3 regions of the Pseudomonas sp. LBUM1669 genome follow, and region 2 is predicted to be linked to each of the others. Evidence: predicted binding sites of a transcription regulator. Region 2 holds the regulator's gene; each other region holds the start of a gene.
What was found. The regulator FliA, encoded in region 2, starts transcription of late flagellar genes. The targets are predictions, from matches to a motif close to CTAAAGTTTNNNNNNNNNNNGCCGNTAA.

Region 1 (5,170 bases), 2.8 Mb from region 2:
TTCTTCGAAGTGCAGATAACGCAGTTCCACTGGCGCGGTCATGCTGCCAAAGGGCAGGTCGGCAATAAAGCGGTCGTAGACCTGACCCAATTGCAGCCTGGCGGTGATGTCACCTTCAAAGCGCAGCTTGCAGCCAGTGGCGGAAATGTCGAGCAGCTTGCCTCTGATCGGGAACTTGAGCTTTTCACCGCCCAGTTCGACATCCACCAGTTGCGCCAGCTTCAACGCAGCCCGGAAGGCATTGCGGCGCTGGTGGTAGACCACTTCATCGGGGAGAGTGCCACGGTAGCAGCGACCGCCACCGGACTCATCGATGGTCAGCGTGCCATTGCTTTCCCACGCAATGCGCACGCCCTCGTGGAATCCTTCAACCCGAAATGATTCGCCGGCCAGCAGATAGCGTTCGCCATCGCGAGGGACCATCTCATCCAGGGCAATCATGTTGCCGTCACGGTCGACGTCTACCAGATAGCTCTGGAAGCGCTGGTTACGTTCGTGGAACGTGATGATCAGCGGGTCATGGCTCTCTTGCAGCTGCCGCAGGTTACCGGCGATCTCCATCGGCGTGGATAGCACCTTGGGTGGCTGCGGAGAATCTTCCGCGTTTAAGGCATTGAACACGGTTCATCATTCTCCAGACAAAATATGACTGCGACTTGCCAGCATACTGCCAGCATGTGAGGCGTCTTGATAGAGCGTGCTCATTAACAGGCTCAAGCCTGACTAAGCGGGCGCGGCTTCGCTAGCTTGGAGGTTGATCCGCGGGCATCGTAAAGCGCTGGCGGTTCGCCGCCGGTGAGGATTTTCAGCTGATTGGCCGTGGCGGCCTGCTGGACCAGGATCGACTGGCCATTATTGACGTTGGCCGCTTGGCATTGAGCCAGCAGATCGGTCAGTTTCTCGCTCTGTTCCAGCAATTGATCGCCGATGCTCGACTGGCTGGCAAGTTGCTCCAGGCCACTACGATCGGTCGGCAGATTCAGGCTGGCGAGGATTTCACTGCGCTTGCGGCCATGCTGTTCAAGCAGAATGATCATTGCCTGTTTCTGCGCCAGAATATCTTCGAGCAGCGGCATGTCGCGACCGTGCAAGGCGAGGGACTCGGTTTGCAGTAACTCCAGCAAGTATTGCGCTGGAGCAAAGTCGTCGGTGATCAGTTGCAGTAAATTAGTGTCGTGCATGGCTGGCCTTGGGGTTTAAGCGTCCAAAAGCCTGGCGCAGGCCGTGGCCTAGCGCTGGGCTTCGAAGTTGAGCAGTTTGCTGGCTACACGGTTGCTGTCGACTTTATAGCTGCCATCGGCAATCGCTGCTTTCAACTCGGCCACGCGGGCGTTGTCGACGGCAGGCTGATCGCGCAGCTTGTCAGTGACCTTCTGCAACTGTTGAGCCTCATTGCTGAGGTGTACCGATTCCCCGCTTTTGGCTGTACTGGCCTGTTCGGCCGGGGTATTCAGCGGCGCGGATTTGCCGGTTTCGGCGGTTTCCTTCGCGGTGCTGGTACGCGTACTACCGGTAAGTGACGAGGAGCTGTTCAAACGGCTGAAATCGATGACCATGATAAAAAACCTCTGGGTATTTGGACGCTTGCCATGTTTTCGGCTCTCCCTGCGAAAACTTTAGGCCCATTTATCAATGAGCTTGCATGCGCCAGCGCTTGTCCTGCCTGCGGCACAGTTTAGGGAACAGCCGGGCGGCGCGCCATCTTTCACCAGCAGATCGTACTACATGGCCACTTCCACCTGGCCCGGCGCGGTGACTTGCGCCTTGATGACCCGTTGGGAGTTGAGGTTTTTCACACGAATCTGTTCACGCAGGCCGCCATTGGACAGCGCCTCGCCTGGCATACGCACGCTGAGCGTACCACTGTGGGCGGTAATCACCACTTGATCGCCCTTGCTGATGACTTCCGCCTGTTCGAGATGGACCAGCGTCAGGACCTGATTAGCGACCGTTGGTCGGGTAAGTTTCTGCCCGACAGCCTGTTCCAGGGAGGTGAAATAACCCTGGTTGATCAAGCTGATATCCCGCTCGCGCAACATGACATCGCCGGGCTCGATGACCCCGGCGCGTTTGAGCGGCCGAGTGGTGGTGACAACGTCCCGAAACAGGCGGACTTGAGCGGGTACGAAGACTGTCCAGGGTGATGTGCTGTCGCAGCGGACCTTGACTGTGACCCGCCCGATCGGGGTCGCCGGGCTCTCCAGGGTGGCTGTCAATTCCTTGTCGCACATGGGCATGCGCAGTCGCGGATCGAGCTGGTTGACCTCGATTTCGTAGCGTCCTTCCGTTTGACTGGTGGCCAAATAGTCTTCTACGGTGAACTCAAGAAAGCCCTGAGTGACGCCGATAAGCATGTCAGGCAAGGTAACCGCGTCAGCAAGGGCAGGGCTGCCAGCGTTGAACAGGCAGACGGCCGACATCGCGCAAAGCAATTTGCGGGTCATTGATGTCAGGCGTCGGAAAAATGTCGGTTCTGTGTTCATAAGAGTTAAAAAGCAAGCGCCGTGCCGTTTAGCAATGAACGTGCGTCGCAACACACTTAAGCGTTGGTGTAGGAGTCTGTGCATGGCTGGTGTAATGGATGCAGTAAACCAGCGCACGCAACTGGTTGGGCAGAATCGCCTTGAGCTGTTGTTGTTCCGTCTCGACGGTCAGCAGCTGTATGGGATCAACGTGTTCAAGGTTCGGGAAGTGCTGCAATGCCCCAAACTGACCCTGATGCCCAAGTCCAGTCCTGTCGTGTGCGGTGTGGCAAATATCCGGGGGGCGACCATTCCGATTCTTGATCTGGCAATGGCGACCGGCTCCGGGGCACTTAAAGATCAAAGCAAACCGTTCGTGATCATCACGGAGTACAACACCAAGACCCAGGGTTTCCTGGTGCGATCGGTGGAGCGCATCGTCAACATGAACTGGGAGGAGATTCATCCGCCACCCAAGGGCACGGGACGCGATCATTACCTGACGGCTGTGACTCGGGTCGACAATCAGTTAGTCGAAATCATCGACGTCGAGAAAGTGCTGGCGGAAGTGGCGCCGACACCGGAAGCGATTTCGGTCGGCGTGGTGGATGTCGAAACCCAGCACAAGGCGCTGTCCTTGCGGGTATTGACGGTCGATGACTCGTCGGTGGCGCGCAAGCAGGTGACTCGTTGCCTGCAAACGGTCGGCGTCGAAGTGGTGGCATTGAACGACGGCAGGCAAGCGCTGGATTACTTGCGCAAGCTGGTCGATGAGGGCAAGAAGCCGGAAGAAGAGTTCCTGATGATGATTTCCGACATCGAGATGCCGGAGATGGACGGGTACACCCTGACGGCCGAGATCCGCAACGACCCGCGCATGCAAAAGCTTCATATCATCCTGCATACTTCGTTGTCGGGTGTATTCAATCAGGCAATGGTCAAGAAGGTCGGCGCGGATGACTTCCTTGCCAAATTCCGTCCTGATGACCTGGCATCCCGGGTAGTTGACCGGATCAAAGCAGCAGATATCAGCTAGGGGCCTTCTGCCCCTGGTGGTTAACACGATTTAAGAGGCGGCATCTTTGTCTACGGGTAATTTGGATTTCGAACAGTTCCGGGTATTCCTGGAAAAAGCCTGTGGCATTTTGCTCGGTGAAAACAAGCAGTACCTGGTCTCGAGCCGTCTCAACAAACTGATGGAGCAGCAGGGCATCAAGTCCTTGGGTGAGCTGGTTCAGCGCATCCAGACCCAGCCGCGCAGCGGTTTGCGCGAGATGGTGGTGGATGCGATGACCACCAACGAAACCCTGTGGTTTCGTGACACCTATCCGTTTGAAGTCTTGAAGAACAAGGTGTTGCCCGAAGCGATCAAGGCGGCCCCCGGCCAGCGTCTGCGGATCTGGTCGGCGGCGTGCTCGTCGGGTCAGGAACCGTATTCGCTGTCGATGTCCATCGATGAGTTCGAGCGGGTCAACATGGGGCAGTTGAAGATGGGTGCGCAGATTGTCGCGACTGATCTGTCCGGCACCATGCTGACCAACTGCAAGACCGGCGAGTACGACAGCCTTGCCATCGGCCGTGGTCTGTCGCCCGAGCGCCTTCAGCGTTACTTCGACCCCAAAGGGCCGGGACGCTGGGCCATCAAAGCGCCGATCAAAAGCCGCGTGGAGTTTCGCTCGTTCAACCTGCTGGACAGCTACGCAGCCCTGGGCAAGTTCGACATCGTGTTCTGCCGCAACGTGCTGATCTACTTTTCCGCCGAGGTGAAGAAAGACATCCTGTTGCGCATTCACAGCACGCTCAAGCCGGGCGGTTATCTGTTCCTGGGCGCCTCCGAAGCGCTGAACGGTTTGCCGGATCATTACCAGATGGTCCAGTGCAGCCCGGGGATCATTTACCAGGCGAAGTGATGGGTTGGCAGCATCAAAAAACGGGAGTCCTCAGGGGCTCCCGTTTTTTTTGCCCGATGATTTCCCACGAGCGCCGCACCCCCTGTAGGAGCGAAGCTTGCCCGCGAAGGCGGTGGGTCAGTCAATGATGATGCTGTCTGACACACCGCCTTCGCGGGCAAGCCTCGCTCCTACAGTTGTCGGTGTTGCCAGAGATAAGCGGCAGAAAAGCGGCAGGCGGCGGACATCGGTTGCCGCTTTTCTGGCATTGCCGCCTTGCCACTGCCCGCAAAGCCCCGGTTTCCGGGCTTTTTTGAATTGGCACGCCGCTTGCTATGTCTCTGTTACGAAAAATCAGGTCACCCGAAGGTTTCCCGACATGAGCATCAGCTTCGATAAAGCGCTCGGTATCCACGAACAAGCCCTTGGCTTCCGCGCACAGCGTGCCGAAGTCCTGGCCAACAACATCGCCAACGCCGACACCCCGAACTACAAGGCTCGGGACCTGGAGTTCTCCAAAGTGCTCGCCGCACAGAACGAGAAAACCAAGGGTGGCACGTTTGCGTTGAACATGACCAATAACCGTCATATCGAGGCCGAAGGCCTGGGCAATGGCGACGAGTCGCTGATGTATCGCACGCCGATGCAGCCGTCGATCGACCAGAACACCGTGGACGCCCAACTGGAACAGTCGAACTACGCGGAAAACGCCGTCGGCTTCCAGGCCAGCTTCACCCTGCTCAACAGCAAATTCAAAGGGCTGATGTCAGCCCTGCGCGGAGAGTAATTCATGTCTCTATCCAGTGTTTTCAACATTGC
Region 2 (5,170 bases):
CTTGTCGAGGTCGGTTTCTTCGCCGACCAGCTCCAGGTTGATCTCTTTCTTGAGCTGGCGAGCCAGGTCGCGAACCAGACGCGGGAAGCGCCCGAAGACTTTCTTGATCGGTTGCATCCGGGTCTTCATGACCGCGGTTTGCAGGTCGGCCGTGACCACGTCGAGGTTCGACACGGCCTTGGACATGGCTTCGTCGCCGCTGTTGAGGCCCAGACGGACCAAGCGGTTACGCACCAATACCAGTTCGCCGACCATGTTCATGATTTCGTCGAGACGCGCGGTATCAACCCGCACGGTGGTCTCGGCTTCGCTGGCCGGTTTTTCCGGTGGCGGCGCGGACGGTGCGCGGGCTGGAGCCGGTGCAGCGGCAGCCGCCGGTTTCGGCGCTTCGGCTTTCGGCTCGGGTGCCTTGGCAACCGGTTTGGGCGCAGCAGCCTTGGCGACTGGAGCAGCCACCGCAGCACCTGTGCCGACTTCGGTGAACTTGCCTTTGCCATGCAATTCGTCGAGCAGCGATTCGAACTCGTGATCGGAGATCAGATCACCGCCGGCCGCTTTAGCGGTTGGCGCAGCCGAGGCAGGTACGGCGGCAATGGCCGATTCCAGCGCATCCACCGCAAAGTTGCCCTTGCCGTGCAACTGGTCGAGCAGTGCTTCGAATTCGTCGTCGGTAATATCAGAGCTGTCGCCGGCCGCTTTCGGTGCCGCCGGTGCAGCGGGCGCTGCCACCGCATCAACCGCGAACTGGCCTTTGCCGTGCAGTTGATCGAGCAACGACTCGAACTCGGCATCGGTAATTTCGTCGCTGGCCGCGGACTCGGCAGCCGCCACTGGAGCAACCGCCGGCGCTTCGGCTTGAGCCTTGACGGCGTTCAGCGAGTCCAGCAGTTGTTCAAATTCGTTATCAGTGATGTCGCCCGATTCTTCAGCGGCAGGTGCTTCGACCACTTCAGCCACCGGTGCAGATTCATCAGCTGTTTGCGGCTCGGCCAGACGGGCCAGTGCCGCGAGCAATTCAGGCGTGGCAGCCGTAATCGGGCTGCGTTCGCGAACTTCGGTGAACATGCTGTTCACTGCGTCCAGCGCTTCGAGAACCACGTCCATCAGTTCCGAGTCGACGCGACGTTCACCCTTGCGCAGGATGTCGAACACGTTCTCGGCGATGTGACAGCACTCCACCAGCTCGTTGAGCTGGAGGAAGCCGGCGCCCCCTTTTACAGTGTGAAAACCGCGAAAAATTGCATTGAGCAAATCCGCATCATCCGGTCGGCTTTCAAGCTCGACCAGCTGTTCGGACAGTTGCTCTAGAATCTCGCCGGCCTCAACCAGGAAATCCTGAAGGATCTCTTCATCGGCGCCGAAGCTCATTAAGGGGGTGCTCCTACAGGTCTAAAAACCTAAAAAACCTAAAATGCTAAAACTCTAAAATCCTAGGCTGGATAACAAATCGTCCACATCGTCCTGACCGGACACAACGTCTTCTCTTTTATCGGCATGAATCTGCGGACCTTCACCCTGAGAGAGATGTTTTTGCGGATCTTTTTCAGCAAGCATCGCATCACGGTCATGTTCGATACCCGCAAAGCGGTCTACCTGACTGGCCATGAGCACGAGCTTGAGCAGGTTGCTTTCAACTTCGGTGACCAATTGGGTCACGCGCTTGATCACCTGACCGGTGAGGTCCTGGTAATCCTGGGCCAACAGAATGTCGTTGAGGTTGCTCGACACCGTGCGATTGTCATCGCTGCTGCGCGTCAGGAAACCGTCGACGCGCCGGGCCAGTTCGCGGAACTCTTCAGCCCCGACTTCGCGACGCATGAACCGCCCCCAATCCGTGCTCAACGCCTGGGCTTCTTCGCTCAGGCGGTTGACCAGCGGCGTGGCGTTTTCCACCAGGTCCATTGTGCGGTTGGCGGCGGCCTCGGTCAGCTTGACCACATAACCCAGACGCTCGGTGGCGTCCGTGATCTGCGACACTTCCTCGGCTTGCGGCATGTTTGGGTCAATCTGGAAATTGACGATCGCGCTATGCAGCTCGCGAGTGAGCTTGCCCACTTCCTGATACAGGCCGCGGTCACGGGTCTGATTGAGCTCATGGATAAGTTGCACAGCGTCGCCGAACCTGCCTTTTTCAAGGCTTTCGACCAGTTCGACCGCGTGTTTTTTCAGGGTCGATTCAAAATCGCCCAGTGAAGATTCTTTATGCTCCATAGCTCCCCCGTGGCGCAGTGGATCAACCGATGCGTTCGAAAATCTTCTCGATTTTTTCTTTCAACGCCTGGGCCGTGAAGGGTTTGACCACATAGCCGTTAACACCGGCCTGTGCCGCTTCGATAATCTGCTCGCGCTTGGCTTCGGCAGTCACCATCAGCACCGGCAGGTGCTTGAGCTTTTCATCGGCGCGCACGTGACGCAGCAGATCGATACCGGTCATGCCAGGCATGTTCCAGTCCGTTACCAGAAAGTCGATGCTCCCGCTGTTGAGAACCGGAATGGCGGTAGTGCCATCGTCGGCCTCGACCGTGTTGGTGAACCCAAGGTCACGCAACAGGTTTTTTATGATCCGCCGCATCGTTGAGAAGTCATCAACGATGAGGATTTTCATGTTCTTGTCCAATTCGACCTCCAAGCAGTCTTAAACGCGCCCAGCACCTGGACGCGCCATTTCAATCAATCCGGCAATCCACTCGATGACTGTCTGGAGCACAACAGATCGCGACCGGTGCAGTTCAACACTCCACCGGCCTCGTTCGCAGTGTCCCCACACTGCCTTCAGCGCGCTCGCCACTCCCCCAAACGCCCCCGCAAACGGGCCGCGCACTGGCTATGTAACTGGCTGACCCGCGATTCGCTGACCCCCAGGACCTCACCGATTTCCTTGAGGTTCAGCTCTTCGTCGTAGTACAGCGCCAACACCAGTCGCTCACGCTCCGGCAAATTGGCAATCGCGTCCGCCAGCGCGGCCTGGAAGCGTTCATCTTCCAGATCGCGTGACGGCTCAAGATGTGCACTCGCGCCATCCTCGTGCAGCCCTTCGTGTTCGCCGTCCTGCAACAGATCGTCGAAACTGAATAACCGGCTGCCCAGGGTGTCGTTCAAAATCCCGTAATAATCGTCGAGACTCAATTGGAGTTCGGCCGCAACCTCATGATCTTTAGCGTCACGACCGGTTTTAGCTTCAATCGAGCGAATTGCGTCGCTGACCATGCGGGTATTGCGGTGAACCGAACGTGGCGCCCAGTCCCCCTTACGCACTTCATCGAGCATCGCGCCGCGGATTCGAATGCCCGCGTAGGTCTCGAAACTCGCGCCTTTGCTGGCGTCATATTTGGTCGACACTTCAAGCAGGCCGATCATCCCGGCCTGGATCAGGTCTTCAACCTGAACACTGGCCGGCAGACGGGCCAGCAAGTGGTAAGCAATGCGTTTGACCAGTGGCGCGTAACGCTCGATCAGCTCGTACTGCGCGTCACGTGCCGACTTCTTGTAGAGGTTGTAGCCACTGGCTGTCATAGGACGGGTCCTGCGGTCTGTTGCACGAGGCGCTCGACGAAAAACTCCAGGTGCCCACGCGGGTTGGCAGGCAGCGGCCAGGTGTCGACCTTCTGCGCGATCGCCTTGAACGCCAGGGCGCACTTGGAACGAGGGAAGGCTTCGTAGACGGCGCGCTGCTTCTGCACGGCCTTGCGCACGCTTTCGTCGTATGGCACTGCGCCGACGTATTGTAGGGCGACGTCGAGGAAGCGATCTGTGACCTTGGTCAACTTGGCGAACAGGTTGCGACCTTCCTGCGGGCTCTGAGCCATGTTGGCCAGGACGCGGAAGCGGTTCATGCCGTAATCGCGGTTCAGCAGTTTGATCAGCGCGTAGGCATCGGTGATCGAGGTCGGCTCGTCGCACACCACCAGCAAGACTTCTTGTGCTGCGCGAACGAAACTGACTACCGAGTCACCAATACCCGCAGCGGTGTCGATCACCAATACGTCGAGGTTGTCGCCGATATCGCTGAAGGCCTGGATCAGGCCGGCGTGCTGGGCCGGGCTCAGATGAACCATGCTCTGCGTGCCGGACGCGGCCGGAACGATGCGAATACCGCCAGGGCCCTGCAACAGAACGTCGCGCAGCTCACAGCGGCCTTCGATCACGTCGGCCAGGGTACGTTTGGGTGTCAGCCCCAACAGGACGTCGACGTTCGCCAGCCCCAGATCGGCGTCCAGCAGCATGACGCGCCGGCCGAGTTCAGCTAGAGCCAGGGACAAGTTCACTGACACGTTAGTCTTCCCGACGCCACCTTTGCCGCCGGTCACCGCGATCACCTGTACGGGATGCATGCTGCCCATGTTATTTCTTTACCTTGTCTTGCATAGACGGAGGCCACATTACTGGCTGCGCGCTCATAAAATGAACAATGCATGGCAGACCATCGATGTAGGTACAAAAACTGTTCATTAGTACCTCAGCCAACCTGCTTGGTCGGGCTGTGGTAAATATCAGCGAACATGTCAGCCATGGCTTCTTCGCTGGGTTCTTCTTGCATTTGCACGCTTACGGCGCGACTGACCAACTGATGACGACGCGGCAGATGCAAATCATCCGGAATACGCGGGCCATCGGTCAGGTAAGCCACCGGCAATTCATGACTGATCGCCAGGCTCAACACCTCGCCCAGACTTGCCGTTTCATCCAGTTTAGTCAGGATGCAGCCAGCGAGCCCGCAGCGCTTGTAACTGTGATAAGCGGCCGTTAGAACCTGTTTCTGGCTGGTGGTTGCCAAAACCAAATAATTTTTTGACTTGATGCCACGTCCGGCCAGGCTTTCGAGCTGCATACGCAGGGCTGGATCGCTGGCCTGAAGCCCGGCGGTATCGATCAGCACCACGCGTTTGCGCAACAACGGATCCAGCGCCTGCACCAGCGATTGGCCCGGATCGACATGGGTTACCGACACGTTGAGAATCCGGCCCAGCGTCTTCAATTGTTCCTGAGCACCGATACGGTAGCTGTCCATGCTCACCAGCGCGATGTTTTGCGCGCCGTATTTGAGCACGTAGCGGGCCGCGAGCTTGGCCAGGGTGGTGGTCTTGCCCATGCCGGCAGGGCCGACCATGGCAATCACGCCGCCCTCTTCCAGTGGCTCGACTTCCGGAGTGGCAATCATCCGCGCCAGGTG
Region 3 (5,170 bases), 1.2 Mb from region 2:
GCCGGCCGTGCGGGCCTGGATCGACCATCTGATCGAATCATTCAATGCCTGTGGGGACCGATTGATATGAAGGCTGGACGCATGAGCGAAGAGGACGTCGCGCAATTCTGTCTCGCGCTGCCCGGCGCGCGGGAAGACTACAAATGGGGAGGCGTTCGAGTGTTTTCGATTGCCGGGAACAAGATGTTCGCCTTGCAGAACCTGCGCGGCGACTCCTTGGCGTTCAAGGTCGACAAGGATCTGTTTCTCGGGCATTGCGACCGCCCGGGCATTCACCCGGCGCCGTACCTGGCGCGGGCTCAGTGGATCATCATGCAAACGCCCTACCCGCTGGGCCCCGAGGAACTGCAGGCGTTGCTGAAACGTTCCCACCAATTGGTGGTGAGCAAGCTACCCAAGCGCACCCAGGTCAGCTTGCTGCTTTAAAATCCTTTCTTTTAGAACAATGCAAACAGATGGGCGCCGAGGAACAGCTGGTCGATCCAGAACACCTGGTGCATCAGCACAATGAGCCAGAACACCAGCTGAAACGAGACCTTGCGGGTCTTGTGCCGAAACACTTGCTGGGCCAGCAAGGCACCCGGCCAACCGCCCGCCAGCTCCACCGCGTGCAACACGTTCTCCGGTGTCCGCCAGCTGTCGGCGCGAGCCTTGCGCTTGTCGCTCCAGTACAGAAAGAACGCCAGCACGCTGACGATACCGTAGGCCGCCAGCGGAATCAGCGATACCCCCTGCAGCCACAACGACATCGAGCCCGTCAGCGGCAGCGCGCACAGGATCGCCAACACCAGCAGTTTCAGCCGAGGATGCTGGACCCGCTCGCCCCCGGACCTGCGTCCGGGGTTGTTGCGCGCGCTGCAGTCATTCATGGGCGTGCGGCGGCCCAATCGACCCAACCGAACTGCCAGGTGGCCAGGATGAACAGGCCGAACGCGATGCGATACCAGGCGAACGCCGCGTAGCTGTGAGTGCCGATGAACACCAGCAAGCCTCTGACGGCAATCATCGCGAAGATGAACGCGGTGACGAACCCGATCGCGAACACCGGAAGATCAGCCGGCACGAACAGGTCGCGGTATTTGTAGCCTGAATACACCGCCGCACCGACCATGGTCGGCATCGCCAGGAAGAACGAGAACTCGGTGGCCGTCTTGCGCGACAGCCCGAACAACAAGCCGCCAATGATGGTCGAGCCAGAACGCGAGGTCCCGGGAATCATGGCCAGGCACTGGGCGAAACCGACTTTCAAGGCGTCTTTCCAGGTGATTTCGTCGACCGTGTGGGCATGCACTTCGTGCTGACGCTGCTCCGCCCACAACATCACGACCCCACCCACGACCAAGGCCGTGGCTACGGTGATCGGGTTGAACAGGTATTCGTGGATCAGATCGGCAAAAATCACCCCCAACACCACTGCGGGCAGGAAAGCGATCAACAGGTTTGCGGTAAAACGCCGGGCGTTTGGTTGTGTCGGCAAGCCGACGACCACGTCGAAGATCTTGCGGCGAAACTCCCACACCACCGCAAGGATCGCCCCGAGCTGGATAATGATATTGAAGGCCATGGCGCGCTCGCCACCAAAGTTGAGCAAGTCCGCCACAATGATTTGGTGGCCGGTACTGGAAATGGGCAAAAACTCCGTCAGCCCTTCTACAACGCCTAGAATCAATGCCTGCAAGGCGGTCCAAAGTTCCATCAATCCCCCAAAGGCGATGCGCCAAGGCATGCCCCATTAGTTTTTTTTAAGCGTTCATCGCGCCAAGCGTAGCTGAAGTCCCGCGCGCAAAGGATCCAGACGGAGCGGTAAAAATTCCGTGAAAAATCAACTTGGATTCAGGTTTTTCCGCGCGGGGCCGAAATCCTATCAGACAAGCCCGGATAACGCTGCCGCGTAATGAGACTTGGGTCGCATATGCCCGACCGGCAAAGCATGGTTGGATGCTGGCAATCGTTTATTACAAGAAAAAGAAATCGGAGTGACAGCGTTATGAACACCTTGCGCAGTGTGTCGATCAGCCGACGCTTGTGGCTCATCTTGGTCGTGTCGGTGGTGATGTTACTGACTTTGGGCGTGTTGATGCTCAAGCAGATCCATAGCGACCTTTACCAAGCAAAAGCCCAGAAAACCCAGCACGTGGTGCAGACCGCCAGCGGCATTCTGACTTACTACCACGGCCTGGAAACCGCCGGCACGCTCACCCGCGATGCCGCTCAGAAGCAGGCGCTGACCACCGTGCGCGGGCTGCGTTATGACCAGAACGACTATTTCTGGATCAACGATCTGACGCCAGTGATGGTGATGCACCCCGCCAACCCAAAACTCGATGGGCAGAACCTCTCGGCAATACGCGACCCGGACGGTTTTGCACTGTTCAACGAAATGGTGGCCGTCGCCAAGGCGAAAGGCGCTGGCACGGTCAACTACCGCTGGCCTAAGCCGGGCGCCAGCGACCCGGTCGGAAAAACCTCCTACGTCAAATTGTTCGAACCTTGGGGCTGGGTGATCGGCTCCGGCGTGTACATCGATGACATGCAGGCCGAGTTCTATGGCCAGGTCTGGAAAGCGTCTTTTGTCGGCCTGGTGATTGCGCTGATCATGGCGTTGCTGGTGATCATGATCGCTCGCAGCATCGTGCGTCCGCTGCAGGCCACGGTGAACGCCATGGCCAATATCGCCAGCGGTGAAAGCGACCTGACCCGCAACCTCGACACCCATGGCCAGGATGAAGTCACTCAGTTGGCCCGGCATTTCAATGCCTTCACCGCCAAACTGCGCCTGGTCATCAGTGAGTTGCAAGTGTCCGCCAGTGCCCTGGGACAGTCGTCCAGAGAACTGGGCAACGACGCCACCCAGGCCCAGCAACGCAGTCAGCAACAGTCCCAGCAAATGGAGCTGGTGGCGACCGCGATCAACGAAGTGACTTATGGCGTGCAGGACGTGGCCAAGAATGCCGAGCATGCGGCCAGCGAAATGCGCGATGCCGAATCCCAGGCGCAGCAGGGGCAGATCAACATTGATGGCAGCTTGCAGCAGATCGACAAACTGTCCGGCACCATCGATCAAGCCGTGGAAGTGATTCGCACCCTGGCGGCTGAAAGCACCCAGATTGGCAGTGTCCTGGAGGTGATCCGCTCCATCGCCGAGCAAACCAACCTGCTGGCCCTCAACGCCGCCATCGAGGCCGCCCGTGCGGGTGAGCAAGGTCGAGGCTTTGCGGTGGTGGCCGATGAAGTGCGCCTGTTGGCCCAGCGTACCCAGAAGTCCACGGCGGAAATCCAGTCGATGATCGAACGCCTGCAAACGCACTCCGAAGCGGCGGTCAAAGTGATCGGCGACAGCAGCCGAGCCTCGCAACTGACCATCGAACAGGCCGGTCTGGCCGGCGCCAGCCTGAATGCAATCGGCCAGGCGCTGCGCAACCTCAACGGGCTGAACGCATCGATCGCCAGTGCGACCCTGCAACAAGCCCATGTGGTGGAAGACATCAATCAGAATGTCACCCAGGCCGCGGGGTTATCCCACAGCACCGCACTGGCAGCGGAGCAGTCGAGCGTGGCCAGTGTGCGGCTCAAGGACTTGAGCGAGCAGTTGAACGGCCTGCTCAAACAGTTCCGGGTGTAACAACACCCTTGTAGCAGCTGCCGAACGCAGCCTCGCGCTGCTCGGCAGCTGCTACAGACCGCGTGAGCCGGTTCTACTTGGCGTCGCCTGCCGGTACAATCCGCCACCCTCTTTCGTTTTCCCCAAGGAACCTCCATGTCCGGGCTTGAACTGTTTGCCGCCACCCTCGGCGTGATTGCCGTCTGGTTGACGGTCAAACAGAACCCTTGGTGCTGGCCCATCGGCCTGGTCATGGTGCTGCTTTATAGCTGGATCTTTTTTGAAGTGAAGCTGTATTCGGACATGCTCCTGCAAGTGATCTACGCCGCTCTACAGCTCTACGGCTGGTGGCAATGGACCCGCGCGGGTGAGGCGAATACCGGCCGGCAGGTCAGCCGGCTCGATGGGAAATCGATAGCATTGGGCCTTGCGGCCGGCGCCCTCGGCAGTCTGCTGCTGGGCGCCGCCATGGCGCACTGGACAGATGCCGCCCAGCCGTGGCTTGACGCCGCGCTGACCGGGTTCAGCCTTGTGGCGCAGTTATGGATGGCGCAAAAACGCGTGCAATGCTGGCCGTTGTGGATCGCCGTCGATGTGATTTTCGTCGGGCTGTTCATTTATAAAGACATGTACTTGACCGCCGCCCTCTATGCACTGTTCCTGCTGCTGGCCGTTCAAGGTTGGCGTGAATGGCGCGCCGACCCGGCCTTGCGCGCATGAAGGTGCTGGTGCTCGCGGGCCCGGAATCCAGCGGTAAAAGCTGGCTTTCAGGCGAGATTCACGCCAATTTTGGCGGCATATTGGTCGGTGAGTACGTTCGGCACTTTATCGAAAGCGAAGCCCGCGAAACCCGCTACGATGACATTTCATCGATTGCGCATGGCCAGCTGACGTGGGAAGACGAAGCACGTGCCAGGCAACCGTCACTGCTGATTCTCGATACGCACCTCTTGAGTAATATCCTTTGGAGTCGCACCTTGTTTGGCACTTGCCCGACATGGATAGAGCAAGCATTGCTGGCACGGCACTACGACCTGCATTTGCTGCTGAGCCCTGAAACTGTGCCTTGGCATGACGACGGGCAGCGTTGCCAACCGCAACTGGCAGAGCGCCAGGCGTTTTTCCAGGCCAGCCGTGAATGGCTTGACCTGCACCGCCAACCTTGTCAGGTACTGCAAGGTGACTGGAAACAGCGCAAGGACGCGGCATTCGAAGCAGTGACGCGCTTGCTCAACGCCTGACCCGCAGTACCCCGCCCTGCCGCAACTGTCCACTCCTGAAACACCCATTCCTGCGCAAACCCGCGTGCTAAAGCACCCCGAGTGTTCCAGCCAGAAAGTGTTAAGCCACTGATACAACCAGCCTTCAACGCCCCTGACGAGCAATGCCGCCCGCATCGGCCGCGCTTTGGCGTGGCTCTGTCTCAGTGGCGTTACAAAATTTTTTTGACTACCTCGACAATTAAATCCAACCCACTGTTTATAAAAGAAAACCAGAAAGCGGCACACCTTCTGCTCTCTACCTCGTAACGCTGATAAGGGCCAGCGTTCACTTACAGAAGGAATTGCC

Region 1: the regulator FliA is predicted to act here: its motif matches at 1,593-1,620, upstream of flgM (flagellar biosynthesis anti-sigma factor FlgM).
Region 3: the regulator FliA is predicted to act here: its motif matches at 1,833-1,860, upstream of ACA051_RS14795 (methyl-accepting chemotaxis protein).

What each region holds. Positions count from the first base shown of each region.
Region 1 covers NZ_CP166784.1:4,727,052-4,732,221, reverse strand. The annotation lists gene ACA051_RS21940 (flagellar brake protein) at 1-621, opposite strand, end outside; gene ACA051_RS21935 (flagella synthesis protein FlgN) at 714-1,181, opposite strand; gene flgM (flagellar biosynthesis anti-sigma factor FlgM) at 1,230-1,556, opposite strand; gene flgA (flagellar basal body P-ring formation chaperone FlgA) at 1,722-2,483, opposite strand; gene ACA051_RS21920 (chemotaxis protein CheV) at 2,566-3,498, shown strand; gene cheR (protein-glutamate O-methyltransferase CheR) at 3,545-4,372, shown strand; gene flgB (flagellar basal body rod protein FlgB) at 4,731-5,138, shown strand; gene flgC (flagellar basal body rod protein FlgC) at 5,142-5,170, shown strand, end outside.
Region 2 covers NZ_CP166784.1:1,926,634-1,931,803, reverse strand. The annotation lists gene ACA051_RS08935 (chemotaxis protein CheA) at 1-1,368, opposite strand, end outside; gene ACA051_RS08930 (protein phosphatase CheZ) at 1,423-2,211, opposite strand; gene ACA051_RS08925 (chemotaxis response regulator CheY) at 2,234-2,605, opposite strand; gene fliA (RNA polymerase sigma factor FliA) at 2,773-3,513, opposite strand; gene fleN (flagellar synthesis regulator FleN) at 3,510-4,340, opposite strand; gene flhF (flagellar biosynthesis GTPase FlhF) at 4,457-5,170, opposite strand, start outside.
Region 3 covers NZ_CP166784.1:3,154,497-3,159,666, reverse strand. The annotation lists gene ACA051_RS14815 (LysR substrate-binding domain-containing protein) at 1-70, shown strand, start outside; gene ACA051_RS14810 (MmcQ/YjbR family DNA-binding protein) at 67-426, shown strand; gene ACA051_RS14805 (DUF1294 domain-containing protein) at 438-869, opposite strand; gene ACA051_RS14800 (undecaprenyl-diphosphate phosphatase) at 866-1,696, opposite strand; gene ACA051_RS14795 (methyl-accepting chemotaxis protein) at 1,988-3,622, shown strand; gene pnuC (nicotinamide riboside transporter PnuC) at 3,758-4,321, shown strand; gene ACA051_RS14785 (AAA family ATPase) at 4,318-4,842, shown strand.